One region of the Pararhizobium sp. LjRoot255 genome, then DNA from elsewhere that is predicted to be linked to it. Evidence: riboswitches for the same ligand, from Rfam matches in the RefSeq annotation. Region 1 holds a riboswitch; each other region holds the start of a gene.

Evidence for each region. A riboswitch is a leader RNA that binds a small molecule or an ion and turns the genes downstream of it on or off. The one in region 1 is predicted to bind cobalamin.
Region 2: another riboswitch for cobalamin. It lies ahead of cobU (bifunctional adenosylcobinamide kinase/adenosylcobinamide-phosphate guanylyltransferase); the one in region 1 lies ahead of ACSQ2W_RS03015 (aromatic ring-hydroxylating oxygenase subunit alpha).
Region 3: another riboswitch for cobalamin. It lies ahead of ACSQ2W_RS14545 (CbtB domain-containing protein); the one in region 1 lies ahead of ACSQ2W_RS03015 (aromatic ring-hydroxylating oxygenase subunit alpha).
Region 4: another riboswitch for cobalamin. It lies ahead of bluB (5,6-dimethylbenzimidazole synthase); the one in region 1 lies ahead of ACSQ2W_RS03015 (aromatic ring-hydroxylating oxygenase subunit alpha).

The regions. Positions count from the first base shown of each region.
Region 1 is NZ_CAXUPQ020000001.1:582,209-587,535, forward strand. It holds gene ACSQ2W_RS03010 (2Fe-2S iron-sulfur cluster-binding protein) at 1-672, opposite strand, end outside; gene ACSQ2W_RS03015 (aromatic ring-hydroxylating oxygenase subunit alpha) at 674-1,918, opposite strand; cobalamin riboswitch at 2,036-2,233, opposite strand; gene ACSQ2W_RS03020 (DUF6656 family protein) at 2,587-3,189, shown strand; gene ACSQ2W_RS03025 (GGDEF domain-containing protein) at 3,312-4,373, opposite strand; gene ACSQ2W_RS03030 (L-threonylcarbamoyladenylate synthase) at 4,598-5,327, shown strand, end outside.
Region 2 is NZ_CAXUPQ020000001.1:3,289,956-3,295,282, forward strand. It holds gene ACSQ2W_RS15795 (ABC transporter substrate-binding protein) at 1-122, opposite strand, end outside; gene ACSQ2W_RS15800 (hypothetical protein) at 871-1,176, shown strand; gene ACSQ2W_RS15805 (cobyric acid synthase) at 1,265-2,719, shown strand; cobalamin riboswitch at 2,770-3,167, shown strand; gene cobU (bifunctional adenosylcobinamide kinase/adenosylcobinamide-phosphate guanylyltransferase) at 3,309-3,833, shown strand; gene cobW (cobalamin biosynthesis protein CobW) at 3,837-4,901, shown strand; gene cobN (cobaltochelatase subunit CobN) at 5,093-5,327, shown strand, end outside.
Region 3 is NZ_CAXUPQ020000001.1:3,013,556-3,018,882, reverse strand. It holds gene ACSQ2W_RS14560 (ferritin-like domain-containing protein) at 1-87, opposite strand, end outside; gene ACSQ2W_RS14555 (hypothetical protein) at 246-770, shown strand; gene ACSQ2W_RS14550 (bifunctional diguanylate cyclase/phosphodiesterase) at 954-2,720, opposite strand; cobalamin riboswitch at 2,987-3,249, shown strand; gene ACSQ2W_RS14545 (CbtB domain-containing protein) at 3,297-3,473, shown strand; gene ACSQ2W_RS14540 (CbtA family protein) at 3,669-4,442, shown strand; gene ACSQ2W_RS14535 ((2Fe-2S)-binding protein) at 4,460-5,317, opposite strand.
Region 4 is NZ_CAXUPQ020000001.1:3,424,809-3,430,135, reverse strand. It holds gene ACSQ2W_RS16445 (autoinducer binding domain-containing protein) at 1-708, shown strand, start outside; gene ACSQ2W_RS16440 (acyl-homoserine-lactone synthase) at 908-1,552, shown strand; gene ACSQ2W_RS16435 (DUF2865 domain-containing protein) at 1,745-2,815, shown strand; gene bluB (5,6-dimethylbenzimidazole synthase) at 2,816-3,508, opposite strand; cobalamin riboswitch at 3,553-3,766, opposite strand; gene ACSQ2W_RS16425 (SDR family oxidoreductase) at 3,809-4,630, opposite strand; gene ACSQ2W_RS16420 (phytanoyl-CoA dioxygenase family protein) at 4,718-5,327, opposite strand, start outside.

The sequences.
Region 1 (5,327 bases):
GACGGTGCGGTCGCGGAAATCCGGCGCAAGCAGAGCAAGCTTCGCGGTGTCGATACGGCCGCGCAGACCGTGCCAGCCGTGGCGCGGTGCATGCGTCTCGACGATAAAGCCGAGATTGAGCTTCGGCATGTTGCGCGAGATGTTCTCGAGCTCGTCACGGAACAGCAGATCGTCCGGCTGGCGGGCGCAGGAGAGGAAGGTCACATCGGTCTGTGGCGCGCAATCAGCCATCCAGCGGGTCATCGACATCATCGGCGTGATGCCGGAGCCCGCTGAGATGAACAGGTATTTTTCGCCCGGATGGCGCACGAAGGAGAAATCGCCGAGCGGACCGAAGGCCTTCAGTTTCATGCCGGGCTTCAGGTTCTCGAACATCCAGCGCGTGCCGATGCTCGATGCCTGTGCCTTGACGGTCACGGCCACCGAGAAGGGCCGCGACGGCGTCGAAGACAGCGTGTAGGTGCGCATCACCGGATCGTCCGGCTTAACCGGCAGCTCGAGCGTGACGAACTGGCCCGGCAGGTAGCGGAACCAGCTGTCCTTGTCGGCCTTGAAGCCGAAGGTCATCACATCCGGAGCCTCGGCGGTGACGGAGATACATTCCAGGAGATGCTTCCGGTCGTTGAACGGCAGCAATTCGTCGAAGTGCCGGAAGGATGAAGCAATCGTCATGTCAGGCGACCCGGACCAGAGGGGTGGAGGCTCCATGCAGGCGATCCTGCATGAAATTGACGTACCATTCGACGAACTGCATCACGCCGCCTTCATGCTCCGGCGAATAGGGACCGGGCTGATAGGCGGGCGAGCGGATGCCGAAGGCATTTTCCTCGACGATCTGGCGATCCTGGTCGTTGGTCTCGGTCCAGACATGCGTCAGTTCTTCGAGGTTATAATCGACACCTTCGACGGCATCCTTGTGCACCAGCCACTTCGTCGTGACCTGGGTCAGTTCAGGGCCGAGCGGCAGGACGCGGAAGGTGATGGCGTGGTCGGCCAGGATGTGGTTCCAGGTGCTTGGATAGTGGAACATCAGCAACGTGCCGATGTGGCTCTGGCTGACATCGTCGGAGAGCTGGCGCTTGACGGCGCGCTTGCCGGAGATCGTGTAGCTCTCGGCCTCCTGGATCAGCGGCATGCGAGCAATGCGGAACTGACCGGTCGGCGACATTTTGAATTCGCTCGGCAGACCTTCGGCTTCGCATTTCGCCCAATGGGCAGCGATGATCGGATCGTCCTTGGCGCCCTGCACGCCGGTCGCGGTCGGCGCTTCCGGATAAGTGCGGCAGAGTTCGGGATGGTTGGCGGCGCAGTGGTAGCACTCGCGGTTGTTTTCCCAGACGAGCTTCCAGTTGCCCTTCTCGATGATGGTGCTTTCGAAGGCGACCTTGGTGTCCTTCAGATTGTGCGGCGTCACATAGGACGACACCATGTCGCGCATCGGCTGGAAATCCATCGGCTCGTCGGCGAGGCAGATGAAGATGTAGCCGCCGATGGTTTCGCAATGGATCGGCTTCAGGCTGTGCTGCGCCTTGTCGAAATCCTCGCCCATCTGGCGGGCGAACAGCAGCTTGCCGTCAAGCTCGTAGGTCCACTGGTGATAGGGACAGACGAGCTTGGCCGACGAGCCCTTCTGACCGGCGCAGACGCGCGAACCGCGGTGGCGGCAGGAATTGTGGAGCGCCCGGACGGTGCCCTGGCGATCGCGGACGACGACGACCGGATAATCGCCGACCTGGACGGTGAAATAGTTGCCGGCCTTGGGGATTTCGCAGTCATGACCGATGAACAGCCAGTCCTTGTACCAGATCTGCTCCATGTCGAGCTTGTAGAGATCGGGATCGGTGTAGAATGCCTGTTCCAGGCTGTGCCCGTCGCGGCGGGTCTTGAGTTTGCGGAGGACTTCGCTGCGGAGATCCATGTTCGTTTCCTTGTGCTCGCCACTTTTCGGTTAAGCGGGCAGGAAAGGAACCACCACCGCGCCGGGAATGCGCGTGGATATGCTGGTTCGCCTTCCGGCTGCCCGCCGCAACCAAGACATCAATTTCGCCACAAGGCTGGTTTCCGGGCTCAGGAGCTGTCCTTTCGGACCGTCGCGGCGCCTTCCCGGATCTCTCCAGTGGCCTTTTGCCGAGGTTTCGCTCCACCACCGTTGCGGGGGCAGCGCCGGATTTCGACCGGCTTCCCAATTCTCCGCCCTCCCTATAAAGGCGGCACCTTGAGTGTCTTCATCTAATCTTCCGACGCGGCCGGACAGCCGCCGATTAGCGACATCCGGTTCCAGAATGACGACACACGCACAGTTGCGTTTCCAGACGGAAAGATGGCTATTTTATAAGCAGAAACAATGGTATCTCCTGATTTTTCGGCAGATGACGCCTTTTCAGTCACGCACTGTCAAATTCTGTGCAGAGACCGTCTCTTTGCGACATATTGCGGCGCGACAACCCGGTTGAAAGCGCAAGCCTCGCACCATGGCGCGCGGGTAATGCTCGGAAAGACTGCATTAACCCTCGTAATGTAGCTTTTCATCATAAATATTTCCGCCGCAGTGCAATCAGCACGTTGGCGCAATCCTGGTGCAGGCCGATGCCAAACTTGCGATATTTCGACGCTGCTTCCGTCAAGAAACCGGTTCAATCGCCGAAATCAGCTGTTCACACCGAGTTCCTGCGCACCGGGCGTATCAACCGGCCCCAGCAATGGAGCGTCGAGGAAAAGCGCTACCTGACCCATCAGGAAGTGGCCACCCGCACCGGCCGCAGGCTTGAGGCTGCGGGAACGGTGACGCACGAACGCATCAACGGCTTCCATGCCTCCATCCGCTTCCCGAAGCTGATTTTCCATCGCACGCTTTCAGGCAGGCCGCATCTCGGCTATTGCCATGTGACCACGGCGCGGACGAAGTTCGCCAAGTTCGACGATGTCCGGTGGTCGTTCTATATCGCCAACTTCTTCTCCGACATCGGCGCCAACGAGCATTTCTTCGAGAAGATCAAGCTGGGCTATTCGCGGATGTATTTTGCCGTCGCGACCGAACTTGATGCGGAAGAAGGCAAGCTGACGCTCAACCGCACCGTCCACGAGAACGGCCTCCTGTTTCGCACCCGCGATCCGAAAGAAGCCTTGAAGAACGTGCTTTTGCTCGGCGCCTGCAACGAACGGCTCCGCAAGATCATCAACAGCCTTTGACGCCTTACAGCGCCGCGCGTCAAACCTGACGCGCAAAGGACGCTGTAGCACATTGAAACTGCTGCATAATTTTATCCTTAAATCGAATCCGATTTAAGGAATTATGCAGTAGCGGCAGCCGCCTATCGCTTGTAGATCAGCCAGTCCCGCCCTGTCGGCTGCTCGTCCTCGCTTCCATGAACGACAGTGTTATCGCCACCCTTGGCCTGTGCCTTGGCCAGCGCCTTTTCGGCCGTTCCGACGAGATCGAACGCATTGCCGGCACCACGCGACATGCACACGCCGACCGAGAGCGTGACACTGCCAAGGCTGCGGCCGGTTTTCGGGTGCTTGAAATGGACACCGCGCAGAGCCGATCGCAGCAGCGCCATAAGGCGGACAACTTCCCGCTCCTCACCCGCATTGATCAAAAAGCCGAAGCGGACGCCGTCGAAACGCGCGGCGAGCTCGCTCGGCGGAAAGGCCTGCTGAGCGATGCCGCCGATATGGCGGGCGAGATGATCGGCGATCGCGGCGGCCTGTTCGCCGGACAGCCTCTGGCTGGTGTCCGGCTCGGCGATCGCGACGCCACAGGAAAGCGGCCGGTCGGGATCGGCATAGACCTTGGCGAGCGCCTTGTTGAAGGCGCGGCGGTTGGCCAGGCCCGTGACGGCATCCGAGAATTTCGTCGCCTCGAAATCGGCAAGCTCCTTCTGGACGCCGGCGATGACGTTGGATTGCGCCGTGACGCTCTGTTCCAACTCGGCATTGTGCGTGACCTGCCGCTCGGTTGCCCGTTTCAGGGCCTGGATCGAGTTCTTCAACGCCGCCTGGCTTGCCTCGTCCGAAACGACGAGCGCCTTCGACGCCTCGCCGATCAGACGGCCATAGTCGTCAAGCGAGTTCTTTTCGCGCGAGAGCAAATTCATGAAGTTGCTCATCTCGTCGCGCACGATCGTCGTCGAGCGCGCAAGGACGCTCGCTTCATGGTGGTGCGGCAGGTATTTGCGGCCGAGTTCGTCGAGTGCGGCCTGCGACTTGTATTTGCCGAGCGCGATGAAGTCCCGCACCAGCTCGGGATTGGCGCCGGCATAGGCCTCGTACACCAGTTCGTAATTTCTCGGGACAGCGTCGATGCCCATCTGGTGCATGGCGGTGGCGATGCGCAAGGCAAGGTCGTTCGGCATGGATTTCTTGTTGGCCATTTGCGCTCCGGCAGGGTGCAGAACGCAACATCTAGCATGCCCAACTTTCAGCTCCGCTAATCGAAGCTGTCGCATTTTAAGAAATCTTGAAGGGGGGAGGTGTACCGATCGGGCACACAGTCAGGGCGGCCCGCCGAATGCGCTTGGCAATATCCCGCCGAGCCCTGTAATAGAAACCGCAAAGCCCTGCCCTCTCGGACGGCCCTCGATTTTTTGGAAGCTGCATGACCCTCATCATCGACACAAGGAGCGAACCGGAGCGCGCATTGGCGGTGGCTTGCGAAACGCTGGCGAAAGGCCTGCCGGTGGCGATCCCGACGGAGACGGTCTATGGTCTTGCAGCCGACGCGACGAACCCGGACGCCATCAGCCGCATCTACGAAATGAAGGGGCGGCCCCGCTTCAACCCGCTGATCTGCCATGTCGCCGACTTCGCCATGGCGCGGTGTTATGTCGACTTCGACCCGATCTCGCTCAAGCTGGCGCAAGCCTTCTGGCCGGGACCGCTGACGCTGATCCTGCCGATGAAGCCCAGGAGCGGCGTTCACCCGCTTGCCTCCGCCGGTCTCGACACACTCGGCATCCGCATGCCCGAAGGTTTTTCGCGCGCGGTGATCAAGCGCTATGGCAAGCCGCTGGCGGCCCCGAGCGCCAACACCTCCGGCAAGATTAGCCCGACCAGCGCCGAGCATGTCGCCACCGATCTTGGCGGCAAGCTGGCGCTGATCCTCGATGCCGGGCCGGCCGAAATCGGCCTGGAATCGACGATCATCAAGGTTGACGGCGACGAAATCCGGCTGCTGCGCCCGGGCGGGCTCGATGTCGCCGATATCGAGAAACTGACCGGAAAGCCCGTGCTGCGATCGGAAACCGCGGGGGCCGCTATCGAGGCGCCAGGCATGCTCGCCTCCCACTACGCACCGGGGGCCGCGGTGCGGTTGAACGCGGCCGATG
Region 2 (5,327 bases), 2.7 Mb from region 1:
ACGCCGGCCGATGCCCAGTTCATTTCTGCAATGCTGACTTCGCCGCACTCTGCGGCCTGCGCCGATCCGGCCATAGCGTAAAGGCCGGCGGCGAGAATGGTGGAAGCGAGGAGCTTCTTCATGTTTAAGACCTCCCAGTCTTAATGCAGTCAAAAATCTTGGGGGCGGACCAGAATACTGCAGTCCTGGGCGCCCAATCGTTCAGGTTGAAGCAGGCAGGGGCTTTTTTGAGCCAGTCTTTATCCCCGCTGCAACGGTGTTCGAGTTTCTCGCCTGACCGCAGACCATAGTCTCCAGTCATCTCTCTTTTTACCGTTGCGGGCAGCGTAAGTATTCCTCCGGAGAAATCAACCTCCGCGATCGCCCGGCAAGGTTTTTGAAGTGCGAGAATGCAGGCGCAAGCTGTTGAAGTTTAACCAGATGGGCAAGATTTTTGTGCAAATTCCGCCGTCCTTGGTGGAAAATTAGCACTGCTTCACAAAGCGTCCTTAGGGCGCGTTTTATCACAGACAAATTGTGTTCCGTATGCGCCTCGGAAATGTTTTTTGAGAGCGCGAAAAAAAATCTTAAAAAATACGGAATTCACCTTTGGTTAAGCTCTCACTAACCATCCGGTAACACTGTCAGGCTAATTGTCTCCCTGCGGCGGGGGAAACTTGCCGCCCGCCCGGATCAGGTATTGCGTCCCGGGCCGGAGCGTTCTGCGGGTGTAGGCCGCAGAAGCCATGCGTATATTGGCAGGCCGCACAGTTCCGAGAGGGGCGGGTGCGGTTTTCGCGTTTTGGGCCAGGAAGATTTCGAGCGTGCATTCCGGCAAAAGAAAAACCGCGCCGGTGGTGAGGCGCGGTTTAAGTCGTCGTCCGGGAGGAAATGAATCAGCCGACGCTGCGCGTCCTGATGAAACCGAGCGGGCCGAACGGTGCCGGCATTACGGTGTTGCGAATGCGCGACTGGCTTTCCGGTGCCTTGGAGTTCCAGGCGATCTGCACGAAATTGGGCTTGCTGAAGATGAACAACACTGGGAGTGACCTCGGGGGTAGAGCACTTGCGCTCGGTGATCTGATTGATGCTCATATACGCCTGTTCTTGCGCAACGCAACAATCGTTTTCGCCGTGCGATGTCGTTTTCCGGATAGTCCGGCGGTGAAGCTGTACAAGGCTTGCTGCGTTCTGTAATACGGCGTGAAAGGGCGGCTGAAAAGGCGGCAAAAATGCGACAAAACATGGCTTTGCTTGTGGCGGCGGCGATGCTAGACGAGACGTCATGACAAAGACGATCATGCTTCAGGGAACCGGCTCCGATGTCGGAAAAACGGTACTCGTGGCGGGCCTTTGCCGCCTCATGGCCAATCGTGGGGTAAAGGTTGCTCCGTTCAAGCCGCAGAACATGTCCAACAACGCTGCCGTTTCGGATGACGGCGGCGAGATAGGTCGTGCCCAGTGGCTGCAGTCGATGGCCGCGCGGATACCATCTTCGGTTCACATGAACCCGGTTCTCCTAAAACCCCAGTCTGAAACCGGCAGCCAGATCATCGTGCAGGGCAAGGTGGCAGGGCAGGCGAGAGGACGGGACTATCAGGCCCTGAAGCCGAGGCTGATGGCCGCCGTCATGGAAAGCTTCGAAACGGTCGGCGGCGGGCGTGATCTTGTTGTCGTTGAAGGGGCAGGATCGCCCGCCGAGATCAATCTTCGCGCCGGCGACATCGCCAATATGGGCTTCGCCACCCGCGCCAACGTTCCCGTTGTGCTTGTCGGCGATATCGACCGCGGTGGTGTCATTGCATCGCTGGTCGGCACCCACACGATCCTGTCTGATGAAGACCGGCGGATGATCAGTGGCTATATCATCAACAAGTTCCGAGGCGACGTTTCGCTTTTCGACGATGGGATCAAAGCTGTCCAGGGCTTCACCGGCTGGCCGTGTTTCGGCGTCGTGCCCTGGCTGAAAAGTGCAGGCCGGCTGCCTGCCGAGGATTCCGTCGTGCTGGAAAGGCTGGCGCGAGGTGGCGGCAAGGCGCTGAAGGTTGCCGTCCCCGTGCTCTCGCGCATCGCTAATTTCGACGATCTCGACCCGCTGGCCGCTGAACCGGAGGTCGATCTGGTCTTCGTCCGCGCTGGAGAACGCATTCCGGCCGATGCCGGTTTGGTGGTCATCCCGGGCTCGAAGGCGACGATCGCCGATCTCTCCGATTTTCGCGCTCAAGGATGGGACCGTGATCTTCAGGCGCATGTGCGGCGCGGCGGCCGCGTCATCGGCATCTGCGGCGGCTACCAGATGCTGGGCGAGCGCGTCACCGACCCGCACGGCATCGAGGGAAATGTGGGCGAGATCGAGGGCCTGGGCCTTCTTTCCGTCGAAACAGAAATGGCGCCTGAAAAGACAGTGCGCAACAGCAGCGCGCGCTCCGCCATCTATGATGTGGCTCTGGAGGGCTACGAAATCCATTTGGGCCGGACGACCGGATCGGACTGCGCTCGTCCTGCCGTGATCATCGACGGCCGGGCGGACGGTGCCGTCTCGGCGGACGGCCAGGTCAGCGGCACCTATCTGCATGGGCTCTTCACCAGCGACGCCTATCGCGCTGCGCTTCTCAAAAGTTTCGGCATCGAAGGCGGCGGCGAAAACTATCGTCAATCCGTTGATCGGGCGCTCGATGATGTCGCAATCGAACTGGAAGCCGTTCTCGACCCGCGATGGCTCGATTCTCTGATGCCGTGACGTTTTCGTGGCGGCCGGTGTTTCAATTGACAGGGTCCGGCGGAGCGCCTAATCATCAGCCATTGGATGGTTCCCGGACCGGCGTTTCGGTTCGGGAGTAAATGGGAATGTGAAGGAATGGACCCAAGCCGGGCATTCTTATCGCAGCCGACCCCGCGACTGTAGAACGGTCAGGGTTCGCCATCCGGGAAAGCCGGTATTCGGACAGGCCGCGCGGTGCGTCCTGCGGAATGGCCGGTCCAACCGGAGAAGCCACTGGAGTGGCATCATGATCAGCCGGGGCCGGACGCCTCTATTTCTACGAATCGTCCACCTCTTCGTGATGCCCGTCGATTGCGGTCACGCAATCTGGCGCGAAAACTTCGGGAAGGCGAGGCGGACCCGTTCGGGCCTTGAAAAGGTCCGTGACGCCGTGAGCCAGGAGACCTGCCATCCGCAGGGCATCGTGCCCGATCCAGGGAGAGACGCTCCCGATGCCAGCACGGAGGTTGTCATGGCTTTTTCGTTCCGTTTCCCCAGCGGCCATTCTTGCGTTTCTCGCCTCAGCGCCTGCGTATTTCCCGGCGAACATTAAGGCTGGGATCGTTCCATGACATCGACGACAGCGGGACCTGTGCTGGTCCTTGGCGGCGCCCGTTCAGGAAAATCCTCCTTCGCTGAAAAATTCGCGATAGCGTCGGGTCTCGGCATGCATTACGTCGCGACCGGAAGGGCCTGGGACGGCGAGATGCAGGCAAGGATTGACGAGCATCGCGACCGGCGGGGGCTGGATTGGCAGACGCATGAGGAGCCTCTTGAACTTGCCGCCTGTCTGAAAGCGATCGACGCGCCCGACCGTGTCATCCTGATCGATTGCCTGACCCTCTGGGTCACCAATCTCATGATGGAAAACCGCAATATGGCGGCGGAATTTCAGAACCTGGCCGCCTGGCTGCCGCAGGCGCGGGCGCGGCTGGTGTTCGTTTCGAACGAGGTCGGGCTCGGCATCGTGCCGGAAAACCGCATGGCGCGCGACTTTCGCGATCATGCCGGTCGGCTGCACCAGTTCGTTGCGGAGAAATCCGCGGAAGTCTATTTTATCGCGGCCGGATTGCCGCTGAAAATGAAGGGTTGATCCATGACCACCGCAAAAACCGCCCACGGCAAGATCCCGGCAACCGTCATCACCGGCTTTCTCGGCGCCGGCAAGACGACGATGATCCGCAACATTCTGGAGAATGCCAACGGCCGGCGTATCGCGCTGATCATCAACGAGTTCGGCGATCTCGGTGTCGATGGCGACGTGCTGAAGGGCTGCGGTGCCGAAGCCTGCAGCGAGGACGACATCATCGAACTGACCAATGGTTGCATCTGCTGCACCGTCGCCGACGATTTCATCCCGACCATGACGAAGCTGCTCGAACGCGAGAACCGCCCGGACCACATCATCATCGAAACCTCCGGTCTGGCGCTGCCGCAGCCGCTGATCGCTGCCTTCAACTGGCCGGACATCCGCAGCGAAGTCACCGTCGATGGCGTCATTACCGTCGTTGACAGTGCTGCGGTTGCCGCCGGCCGGTTTGCCGATGACCACGACAAGGTCGATGCCCTGCGCGTCGAGGACGACAATCTCGATCACGAAAGCCCGATCGAGGAGCTGTTCGAAGACCAACTCACAGCCGCCGACCTGATCGTTCTCAACAAGACCGACCTGCTCGATTCGACCGGCCTCGCTTTCGTCCGCAACGAGGTTGCCGCCCGCACCAGCCGCAAGCCGTCGATGATCGAGGCGAAGAACGGCGAGGTTTCGGCGGCCGTGCTTCTCGGTCTGGGCGTCGGCAGCGAAAGCGATATCGCCAACCGCAAATCCCATCACGAGAGGGAGCATCAAAATGGCGAGGAGCACGATCACGACGAATTCGACAGCTTCGTCGTCGAACTCGGTGCGATCGCTCATCCGGCGGGCTTCGTCGAAAAACTGAAGACCGTCATCGGGAAACATGACGTGCTGCGGATTAAGGGGTTCGCCGACGTGCCCGGCAAGCCGATGCGCCTCCTGATCCAGGCCGTCGGCGCCCGCATCGACCAGTATTTCGACCGCGCCTGGGCGCCGGGCGAGACGCGCGGCACCCGCCTCGTCGTCATCGGCCTGCACGATATGGATGAGACGGCCGTGCGCGCCGCCATCGCTGCGGCGGTTTAGAGAATGGTGATTGCGGCATACCCCCCTCTGTCCTGTCGGACATCTCCCCCTCAAGGGGGGAGATTGGCTGGGGCAACCTCGCATTCAAAAAAGTTGCGTGGTTATAGGTTCCGCTTGCTCCCGATCTCTCCCCTTGAGGGGGAGATGTCACGCAGTGACAGAGGGGGGTACTTCGGCCCCCGGAGAATGCCATGCATCTCCTCCTAGCCCAGAAGGGCACCATTTCGGATGGCGAGGAAGCGATCGACCTCGGCCAGTCGCCTGCCGATATCCTGTTCCTGTCCGCAGCCGACACCGAGCTTTCGGCGGTCGCCGCCGCGCACCGCGTGCGGCAGGGCAAATCCAGCCTGCGGGTCGCAAGCCTTCTGACCCTGAAGCACCCGATGTCGGTCGATACCTATGTCGAGCGCACCGCACGGCATGCAA
Region 3 (5,327 bases), 2.4 Mb from region 1:
CGGCAAGGCCTTCAGAATCTTGCGTTCGGCATAGTAGACGTCCTTGAGCAGGTCGTAGAACAGGTCTTCCAGGGCTTTCTGTGCCATTGGTTTCCTCCTTTTCCGTGATTTGAAGCGTCGGAACGACAGACGGAAAACGGGTTGGGGCGCACTTTGTTCCGCCTCGCATTGCAATCGCCGCCCGACGTCGCGCCCCGCTTCCCTCGCGTCAACGCCCCGCCTATATAAAGAGCGGGAGGACTTTGATGATTTGGATATTTCCTGCGCTTGCAGGCATTTTGATTGTCTATTTCGCGACACGTTCGTCGCGCTTCCGGCGATTTGCCGAGCCGGTATTGAGTTTGATGGTTGCGGGCGGGTTGATCATCGCCTTCATCATCTGGATCAATGAAGGCGGCAACTCTCCCAACACGGAGAGCAATCCGAACAGACAGCAGACGCAACCGGCGCCGACGCCGCAGGATATCTCCGTTGAAGGACTGGCGTTCACGCGCAACCAGCCGGACACGAGCTATCGTGCGACCGGCACGGCGGTCAACAAAAGTAGCTTCAATCTCGACTATTTCAGGCTGTCTGTGACGCTTGACGATTGCCCGGATAACCAGTGCAGGACGCTCGGTAAGGACACCGCCCTCATTCTGGCGCGCATTCCCGCGGGCCAGAGCCAGAGCTTCGAAACCTTCTTCACCTTCCCCAACCGCTACGGCGTGGAACCAACCGCGCCCAAATGGTCGTACCAGGTCACGGAGGTTCGCGGACGGCTGCCATGAACCGCGCTGCCATGAGAACCCTGCCGCCAACTCGCCCGGCGCTGATCTCATCCAGATACCAGCTCTGATATGAGGCAACTCGTTCTGCTCCATCGGCGCGATCGGCCCGGGAACGCAATAGCGCGAACGGACGCCGCGCGCAGGGCATCTGCTCGCCTCTTGGATACCGTTGCAGAAAACCCGTCAAAGCTGGACGGCAAGCGCGGCGTTCTGTGTTTCCATGAGCCGCGCCAGTATCTCAGCCCCCGAGACGGGATAGGCGATCGCATAACCCTGCAGGACATCGCAGCCCAGGCGCGTCAGAAGCCTGGCATGCTCCGGCGTCTCGACCCCTTCGGCCACCACTTCGATGTCTAGCGCTTTGGCGATATCGACGATCGAGCGCAACAGACGCTTCTGCTCGCGCGAGGTGGTGATCGGAAACACCAGCCGCCGGTCGATCTTCAGTCGCCGCGGCTTCACCTTCATCAGCCCGATGATCGAGGCATGGCCCGAGCCGAAATCATCGATCTCGATGTCAATGCCCATATTCTTCAGCGCGGCGACATTGGAAAGTACGCCTTCCTCGCTTTCGTCGAGAAAGATCGTCTCGAGCAGTTCGAATGACAGCGTATCCGGCTCGACATCCAGTTGCTGCAACTCGTCGATCAAAAGCGGATCGGACAGCCGTGCTGCCGAAACATTCACCGCGATCCGTGGAACGCGCAGGCCGTGCCGCATCCAGGCACGGCGATCCTTCAACGCCGCCTGCAGGATTGCGGCATCCAGATCATCCAGCATGCCGAGATTTCCCGCGACATCGATGAATTCGCCCGGCAACAGAACCCCGCGTTTCGGATGGCGCCACCGCGCCAAAGCCTCTAAGCCGACGATGCGGCGTGTCCGCGCATCGACCTGCGCTTGGTAAAAGGGAACAAACTCTCCCTTCTCCAGGCCGCGCGCAAATTGCTTGGCAACGCGGCGCTCGTTGTTGAGCTGCGCCTTGAGGTGCGCCGAGAACACCTCCACCCTGCCCCGGCCAAGTTTCTTGGCGCGATGAAGGGCGATATCGGCTTCCGCAAGCAGGCTGGTGATATTTCTACCGGTGGCGGAAGCCAGGCCGATCGAGGCACCGGTGCGCAGCACTTCGTCATTGTGCCATATCGATTGCTTCAATTGCTGCGCCAGCCGTTCGGCAACCGTCTTCAAGTCTTCGACGGAGTTGAAGTTTGCAACAAGAACCGCAAATTCGTCGCCGCCTATGCGGGCGACGAAGGCGTTATTCGGCAATGTGGCAACAATCCGGCCGGCGATCGATTTCAGGACATCATCGCCCACCGAATGCCCGGCCGTGTCGTTGATCTGCTTGAACCGGTCGAGGCCGATATGAAGGATGGCGAGCTTTTCCAGCCCGGCATCCTCTGAAAGTTCCCCTAATCTGCGATCGAAGAAGCTACGGTTCGGCAGCCCGGTCAGGTAGTCGTGTTCGGCCGCGTATTCGATCCTCCGGGCGCTCGCCTCAAGCTCAACTGCGCGTTTTTCGGCAATGGCCTTCTGCCGCTGCAGTTCCCGATTGAGCAGCACATCCGCCGTCACGTCCCATTCCACGCCGATGAAGGTGATATTTCCGTCTTGCTCGAAGCAATGCGCCCTGGAGCGGAGATAGCGAACTTTACCGTCCGGTAGAACAATGCGATACTCTGACGAGTAGTTGCCTTTGCTCTTGATGGCATAGTTGAAATCCGCCTCGGCCTGCTCCCGGTCATCCGGATGGACCGCCTTGATCCAGAACGCCGCCTTGACGCGCTTGTTTGTCCTGCCGGTTCCATAGAGCAGGTGCATCTGCTTGTCCCAGACGACCTCATCCTTCTGCGTATCGTGTTCCCATACGCCGATCCGGGAGGCGTCAAGCGCGAGCTCCAGTCTCCGAAGAATATTCTGAAATTCCTGTTCGGACCTCGCCGCCTTCATTGTTTTCTCTATGAATGATTCTTTCCATACGGACGTGCGCGGCATTCTGCCGCAAGGTTCCTAAAGAAATATTGCCTCACAAAAACGCGAAATGTAATCCGCAATACAATCAACTATTCAGTGCTATTTCACAACAAATAGCCGTACACCGTGTAATTTGCGCTTAACCTGGAAAGATACATGTGCAAGCGAACTTGCGCAAATGGTGACGGCAAAGCGGCATCGCACGTCGTAACCTCGAATTGACATGAGCAGGGCGACATCATAATCATCGTCGATCAATTGGTTCCCTTGGAAGCGAACGTTTCCGGGGAGTAAATGGGAACGTGACGGATGGACCCATGCTGGGCATCTCAATCACGGCCGACCCCGCGACTGTAGAGCGGTCGGAATTTGTCATGCCGGTTAATCCGGCAAAAGCCACTGCGGCGGCGGGCCTGGCCCGCACCTTGGGAAGGCGAGACAGGTTCACTTGGTGCAAGCACCTGACGCCGCGAGCCAGGAAACCTGCCGGTTGATAAAGGGCATGGTGCCCATTTGGTGGGAAGTTTCCCACGCGCCATCACGGAGGTTGTCATGGCTACGTCTACAGTTTCGAGCATCCCGCTCTCCCTCAACGACCGCATCACCGCCGGTATCCTCGCCCTTCTGATCGGCGGATTCCTGGTTTTCGGCGCCGGTCTCGCGAATTCCGCAGTGCTGCACGACACCGCACACGACGTTCGCCACTCCTACGGTTTTCCCTGCCATTGATCGGCTGATGTGAGAAGCCGCGCGCTTTTCGCATTCAATCCGGCAACAGAATGCGGGTTTCCATGGAAACCATGCATCGATGGTACATGCGCCCGTGCTGCGGTACCGGGCGGCATTTGCCGTGGGGTTTTCAAACATAGCAAGCCAGAGAGCGTTGACGAGCATCCGCTCCGCTTGAACCTGGGGGGTATCGAAATGATTGTCAAAACGCTTCTGGCCGCGTTGGTGGCCGGACTGATTGCGGGTGTCTTTACGACGGTGGCGCAGACTGCGCGGGTCGTTCCGATCATCCTTCATGCCGAAGAATATGAGGGCAAGGAGCCCGCGACGGAACAGCCCGGCGGCACAGACAGGCAGCAACAGCACTCGTCGCTCAAGCAGACAACCACGATCGGCGAAATACTTGCGGCATTCTCTCCAATCACGCCGGCCTACGCCCATGAGGGCGAGCATGAAGACGAAGGCGGCATCATGTTTGGCATGAGCCGCTTTTCAGGAACCTTGCTCGCCAATCTCGTGACCGGCACAGGTTTCAGCCTGTTGCTGACCGGCATCAGCCTGCTGATCGGCTATCCCATCACGCTTCGCAACGGCGTCCTCTGGGGCGCTTGCGGTTGGCTGGCGGTCCACATGCTGCCTGCCATCGGCCTGCCACCGGAATTGCCCGGCTTTCCAGCTGCCGACCTGCATGACCGGCAGATATGGTGGATGGCGACGGTCTTGCTCTCCGGCGCAGGCCTCTATCTCCTTGCGCTGCGCCGCGAAATCGCTGCGAAAATCGCCGGCTTGGTCGTCCTCGCGGCGCCGCATATCTACGGCGCGCCGCAGCCTGCGGATATTTCGAGCCCGGTTCCGGCCGTTCTCGGCGCCGAATTCGCTGTCGCCGCGCTGGCAACCGCGCTCGCCTCGTGGATCGTGCTCGGCCTTGTCTCGGGCTTTTTCAACGACCGCTTCCTGAAATCGGCGTAACGAACCGGCTTGCAATCTTAGCCGCCTGCGCGTTCAAGATGGGCGCGCAGGCGGCACCTTTGCGTCTTCTCGTCGAGAAGCACGCAGACATCGCAAAAGGTCCCACCATCCGTTCGGTAATACAGGCAGCAACCGCTTCTGAGCCGAAAATTGCGCTCGACCGGCACGCCATCCATGATCGCGGCGACCTTTTGATAGCGCAATGCGTCTGACTTCAGCGGCGAACCTTCGGTGTTGACGATCGCGAGCGCCGAAACCATCGCTTGTTCCTCTTGCGCCGATGCCGCACCTATTTCGAGAAAAGCACCGGCAATGCCGTCGGCGGCCAGCCGCCATTGTGCAACCGATGACAAACCGGTACGGGCCTTCACCGTTTCGACAACCGGCACAAGGCTGGCAACGAAGCTGTCGTGAAACAGAGGTGCATTGTCACGGCCACGGCGAAAATGGCGGAAGCGAAAATGAAAGCGGCGGGCATCGGATGGGCAGGCCAGCGCACCCTCGCCCGCGTTCTTCGGGGCGTACGGTTCAAAACGGAAAGCGAGGCTTCCCGGATCGAGATCCGGCACCAGACCGGTCCTCAGATAAAGAGCACCGGCAGCGATGCTGAGTTGGTGGCTGTAGAAGGCGACCAGATGGGCGCCCTTGGTGCGATCATCCATTCCTGCCGCAAACCGGCCTTGGTAGTGCAAGAGATCGGCGATCTCGGCACTGTCATTGCGCCATACGTCGGTCACCAACGGAAAATCCGCGCCGTCACCGGCAAGGGAGGCTGCAACTTGCGGAAATCGCTGCGCCTGCCAGGCCATAGCCGCTTGCGCGTCCTCTTTCCACGGAGAGGCCGGCCAACCGCCGGTATCTGTGTTCTTGTCCAAAGGCGCCGCC
Region 4 (5,327 bases), 2.8 Mb from region 1:
CTGGACATTATGGAAAACGAGAAACTCGTTGAAGCAAAACGGTTTTTCGCCCTGATGCGCAGCACTTTCAGTATTGCAAATCTACTGTACGCCGATGTTGATATATTGGCATCGGGCTTCGTCGTACACAGGCTCCACCATACCTTCAACGCCAGTGTAGCCAGAACCTATATTGATGAAGGATTTCTGCGGATCGATCCGGTCCTTCGCTCGATCATGGGTGGCGTCAGGCCGGTGGACTGGGCAACCGCCCGCGCGCTTCACCCCGAAAGCGAGCCGCTCTTTGCCGCCGCGGCGCAACTCGGGCTTGGTGTCGATGGCGTGACCCTGCCGCTCGCGACACCGACACGCCGCCTCGCTTTTTTAGCGATCCATGCCGATGTCCCCGAAGAAGAGTGGCCGGCCTACCGGCGCTGCCATCTGCGTGATTTCCAGCTGCTCGCCAATCTTTTTCATGCTTCTCTTCTGGAAAACGACGACAGGATCCACCTTTCGGAGCATGGTAACGAGACACTGACCCATCGGGAGACCGAAGTGCTCGGCTGGGCAGCGGCCGGCAAAAGCTACTGGGAAATCGGCACCATCCTCGGCATCTCCGAGCGGACCGTCCGCTTCTTCATGACCAATGCCCGCCGCAAGCTGAACGTCGTCTCCAACACGCAAGCCGTCGCCCAGGCCGTCCGGCGCGACCTTATCCCGACTTTCTGACCGCGCGAAGCGGCTTCATCCCACGCCGCCTGCAACCCATTTCTGGTCCCGCAATCGCCAACTCAGTGCGTCCAAAAGGACGCACTGGATTTCATCGCATATTGGCGTGCATTTGAAACCTGTCACTACCGACAGTTTTGCCGATCGCCGATCACTGACAGCATTTGCTCCTCGCATTGGCAATCACAGGAGCAAAAAAATGATCAGGATTTTCAACCGCAACAGCCGCAAGCAATACCCCCAGGATATTGACGCCATGTTCAGGCTGCGCAAGCGCGTTTTCCATGATCTGCTGAAATGGGACGTGTCGGTGCGCGGCGATTGGGAGATCGACCACTACGACGACGCCAACCCGCTCTACGTCCTGTCTTACTCGGACCAGACCGGCCGCCTGCGCGGTGCACTGCGACTGCTTCCGACACTTGGGCCAAACATGCTCGACGACACCTTCCCGATCCTGCTCGGTGACAATCCTGAGGTCCGCAGCGCCTCCATATGGGAATCCAGCCGTTTCTGCATCGACCCGGAGATTTCGCAGGATCGCGGTTCCAATCAGGTGACCATCGCCGCCGCGGAACTGATGTGCGGCGTCGGCGAACTCGGACTGTCCTCCGGCCTCAGCCACATCGTCACCGTGACGGATGTCTTCCTCGAGCGGATGTTCCGCCGCATGGGTTGCCCCGGCGAGCGGATCGGTGAACCGCAGCGCATCGGTTCCGTCTATGCGGTCGCCGTCGCCTGGGAAGTGACACGCGAACTGTTGGAGACGATGAGAGCCGTCGCCGAGATCGGCGGATCGGTGCTCGAACGGCCGATGTCGCTCGAAACCGCCCGCGCCGCCTAACGCCAGCTTCCGGAGGGCTGCGACCGCGGCTCTCCGGCCACATCGGCAGAATTTCCCGGGTTCGCGTTAACGCTGGCAAGCGGACTGCGTTGCACCTCTTTCGAATGGCGATATGATAGGCACATGGCTTGGAGCGCGGCAATAATCCGCCGCATCCGATAGAGTGCCGGTTCGCTCAGACGAGAGAAAACAGTGATTTTCCGTTCCGTTCGCTTCGCGGCGCTTATCGCTCCGCTACTTATTGCTATGACGGCCCCTGCCGACGCCTCGACGGTGTGCGAACGGCTAAATGCGCGCCTGTCGAACCTGCCGAAGATCGTCGCCTCCACTGCCAATCTGCGCGACTACACCGGCGCAATCGCACGGCAGAACCTTGATCTGCGCAAGGCGCGCAGCGACCGGCGGCGCCTTGGATGCAGTTCCGGTAGCGTGATCGTCGTGGGTGATCCGAACGAGGAGATCTGCGAGGCCCTCGACAGCGAAATCTCACAGATGGAAATCAAACTCGAAACGTTGAAGGCCCGCCGCGAAAACCTTGTCACCGGCGGCGATAGCGAAATCAGCCGCCGGCGGATTCTTACCGCGCTCTATGTCAATCGGTGCTTCGAAGAACAGGACGAAACGGTGGCTGCGGGCGAAGAGCCGGAAACGCACCGCAACATCCTGGAGGACCTGCCGCCGATCAGCGAAAGCGACCCGCCCCTGCGCGGCAGTACCGATGTCTTCGATTTCACCCATCCGGGTGACGACTATGGCGGCAGCCTGCGGACCCTGTGCGTTCGTACCTGCGACGGCGCTTTCTTCCCGATCTCGTCGCGCGCTACGCCCGCCGATTTCCTGCGCGATGCCGAGGCTTGCCAGCGCCGATGCCCGGGCGCGGAAACAGCGCTGTATTACCATGCGCTTGCGACTGAAGAGACTGATCAGATGGTCTCGGCGTCAACCGGCGAGCCCTATATCGAACTACCGACGGCTTTCGCCTATAAGACGCGTGACCTCGGTCAGCCCGGTCAGTGCGGTTGTGCGCCCGCCCGCCAGACCGCGACGAACCAGAGCACGCCGGCAGACAGCACCGGCGTTCTTGAAATCCGAACCCGCAAGGCTGACACAACGGAGGCAAAAGCTTTGGTTGCGGACCGTCCCTATGACCCGCAGAACAGCAAGGTACGCGTCGTCGGACCGCGCTTCCTGCCCTCTCAGGAATCGTCGATCGACCTGATGCATCCGGCCGGCCCCGGATACCAGCCGCAGCAGCCCAACTGATCACTCGCCCGGTTTGATCCCCCAGGCGTCGGCAAAGACCAGCTCGTCGAGCGGCAGACGCTGCCGCCAGCCCTTGATCGCCAGTTCGGGTTCCGCGTAGAGCTGATCGACATAGCCGAGGCAAAGCCAGGCAATGATCTCGATGTGATCGGGTATGCCGAGAACTGCCTTGATGTCGCGCTCATGGAAAATGCTGACCCAGCCGACACCGACGCCTTCGGCCCGCGCGGCAAGCCAAAGGTTCTGCACCGCGCAGACCGTCGAAAACGCATCCATGCGCGGATTATGTGTCCGGCCGAGAACGACCTTGCCGGCGCGGGTGGGGTCGCAGGTGATGCAGACACTCACCGGCGCCTTACGGATACCCTCGAGCTTAAGTGAGCGATAGGTATCGCGCGCGGCACCCTCGAACATCAGCGCCGCCTCCTCATTGGCCCGCCGAAAGGCTTCAAACACCTTCCGGCGCCTGTCTTCATCGCGCACGACAATGAAGTTCCATGGCTGCATGAAGCCGACTGATGGCGCGCTGTGGGCCGCGGCAAGCAGCCGAGCGATCACGTCATCCGGCAACGGCGTTGGCAGGAACTGATCCCGCACGTCGCGGCGGGTCTCGATGGCGCGGTAGACGGCGGCGCGCTCGTCCGATGAAAATGCCTCCGCCCTGACAAGGCGGTCTTGCGGTTCCGTTTGCATCGTTTGATCCCCAACAATGCGAAACCTCCCGCCGTCCGCGCGGGGCTGGTCTATCTCGTCAGGCCGGTCTTCTGACTGCGGATCAACCGGCCTTGCCGCCTTCCCAAATCACATGAGGATTTAGTGGCAGAATTCTGAAAATAATCAGAAATTCATTATAGCAAGAGCCGTCCCCGTCACAGCGTTGGGCACGTCCCGGACTTTCACCGGATTCCCGATTCTCCCGCTTTCGCAGGCACCTGAACCAAACCGATAAAGGCATAGTGGGCCGCCGAATGCAAGCGGCCCCGCCTGTTCTCTTTACAAGGCGGCAATCGGATGCGGCGAACCATCATAGGCGCCCCAGATCGACTGGTCGAAGCAGATGACCGATCCGGTCATCAGGCCGGATTCGGCCGACGACAGATAGGCACAGGCCCGCGCCACTTCGGCAGGATCGACGAGACGGCCGAAGGGCTGGGTTGCCGCCGCCTTTTCAAGCCAGTCGCTGGCAGCCCCGTGAAACTCGCGCTGGATGCGATCCTCGCCTTCCGACGCCATCCAGCCGATGTTGAGGCCATTGACGCGGATGCGGTTACGCAGCACCGCATAGGCGGTGTTCTTGGTCAGCGTTTCCAGCGCCCCCTTGGAAGCGCAATAGGCGGAAATGAAAGGCTGGCCGGCCTTGGCCGACATCGAACCGATATTGACGATCGTTCCCTCGATCTTTTGCCGCCGCATGATCTTGATCGTCTCCTGCATCAGGAAGAACGGCGCACGCACGTTGACGGCGAACATGCGGTCGAACAGTTCCGGGCTTGTATCGATGATGGTGCCGCGGTCGGTAATCGCAGCCGCATTCACCAGTGCGTCGACACGGCCGAACTGCGCGTCACAGGCGGCGACTACCTTGCGAGCATCCTCCACCTTTCCGAGATCGGCCTGTACGTACACCAGTTTGGTACCCGTCGCCTTACCGATCTCGGCCGCCTTGGCCTCGCCTTTCGCGGCATTGCGCCCACAGATGACGATGCCTGCAGCTCCCCGCTCGGCAAACAGCGCCGCAATCGTTGCCCCGAGCCCCTGCGTGCCACCGGTCACGATGGCAATCTTGCCGTCGAGCCGCCCATAATCCTTGCTCATTCCGTTCCTCCATTTTTTGATATCCATGACCGGAAAAACGTCCGCCCGGAACCGGACGAAAGTTTGAAATATTTGGCGAGTTTGGCATCAGCTCAGCTTCTTCTGCGCCTGTGCCGCAAGCGCGGCAGCGAAGGTCTCCGCCTTCCACCCGCCGGACAGCGCCTCATGCATCAACTGCGCCTGCGTCTTCGGTGCCAGACCGCCGAGCGGCGGGTCGCGGTCCAGATTGGTCGGGAAGGAATAGCCTTCCGCGCAGGACGCGATCGCATTGGCCGCCTGCGCAACCGATAGACGGCCATCGGCCAGCATGGCTTTCAGGGCCGGATAGAGCACTGCACTCATCCGCTCGCGGTTAACCGTCTCCATCGCCCGGCCGAAGGCGGAGGAAACCTGCAGCAGATTGGCGACCCGCTTGATGCCGGCCGAACGATTGGTGCCGGCAGCGTGGAAGAGCGCCGGGTTGAAGAACACCAGATCCCCCTTCGACAGCGGTAGCTGCACATGGTTCCTATCGAAATAGTCGCGAAATTCCTGTCGCGTCAGTGCCAGATAGCCCGGCACATAGGTTTGGCTGTAGGGCAGGAACAGCGTCGGCCCGCTTTCGAGCGGCATGTCGCAGTGCGCAACCGCACCCTGCAAGGTGAGCACCGGCGACAGCCTATGTACATGAGCCGGAAATTGCTCGATCACAGCGGAT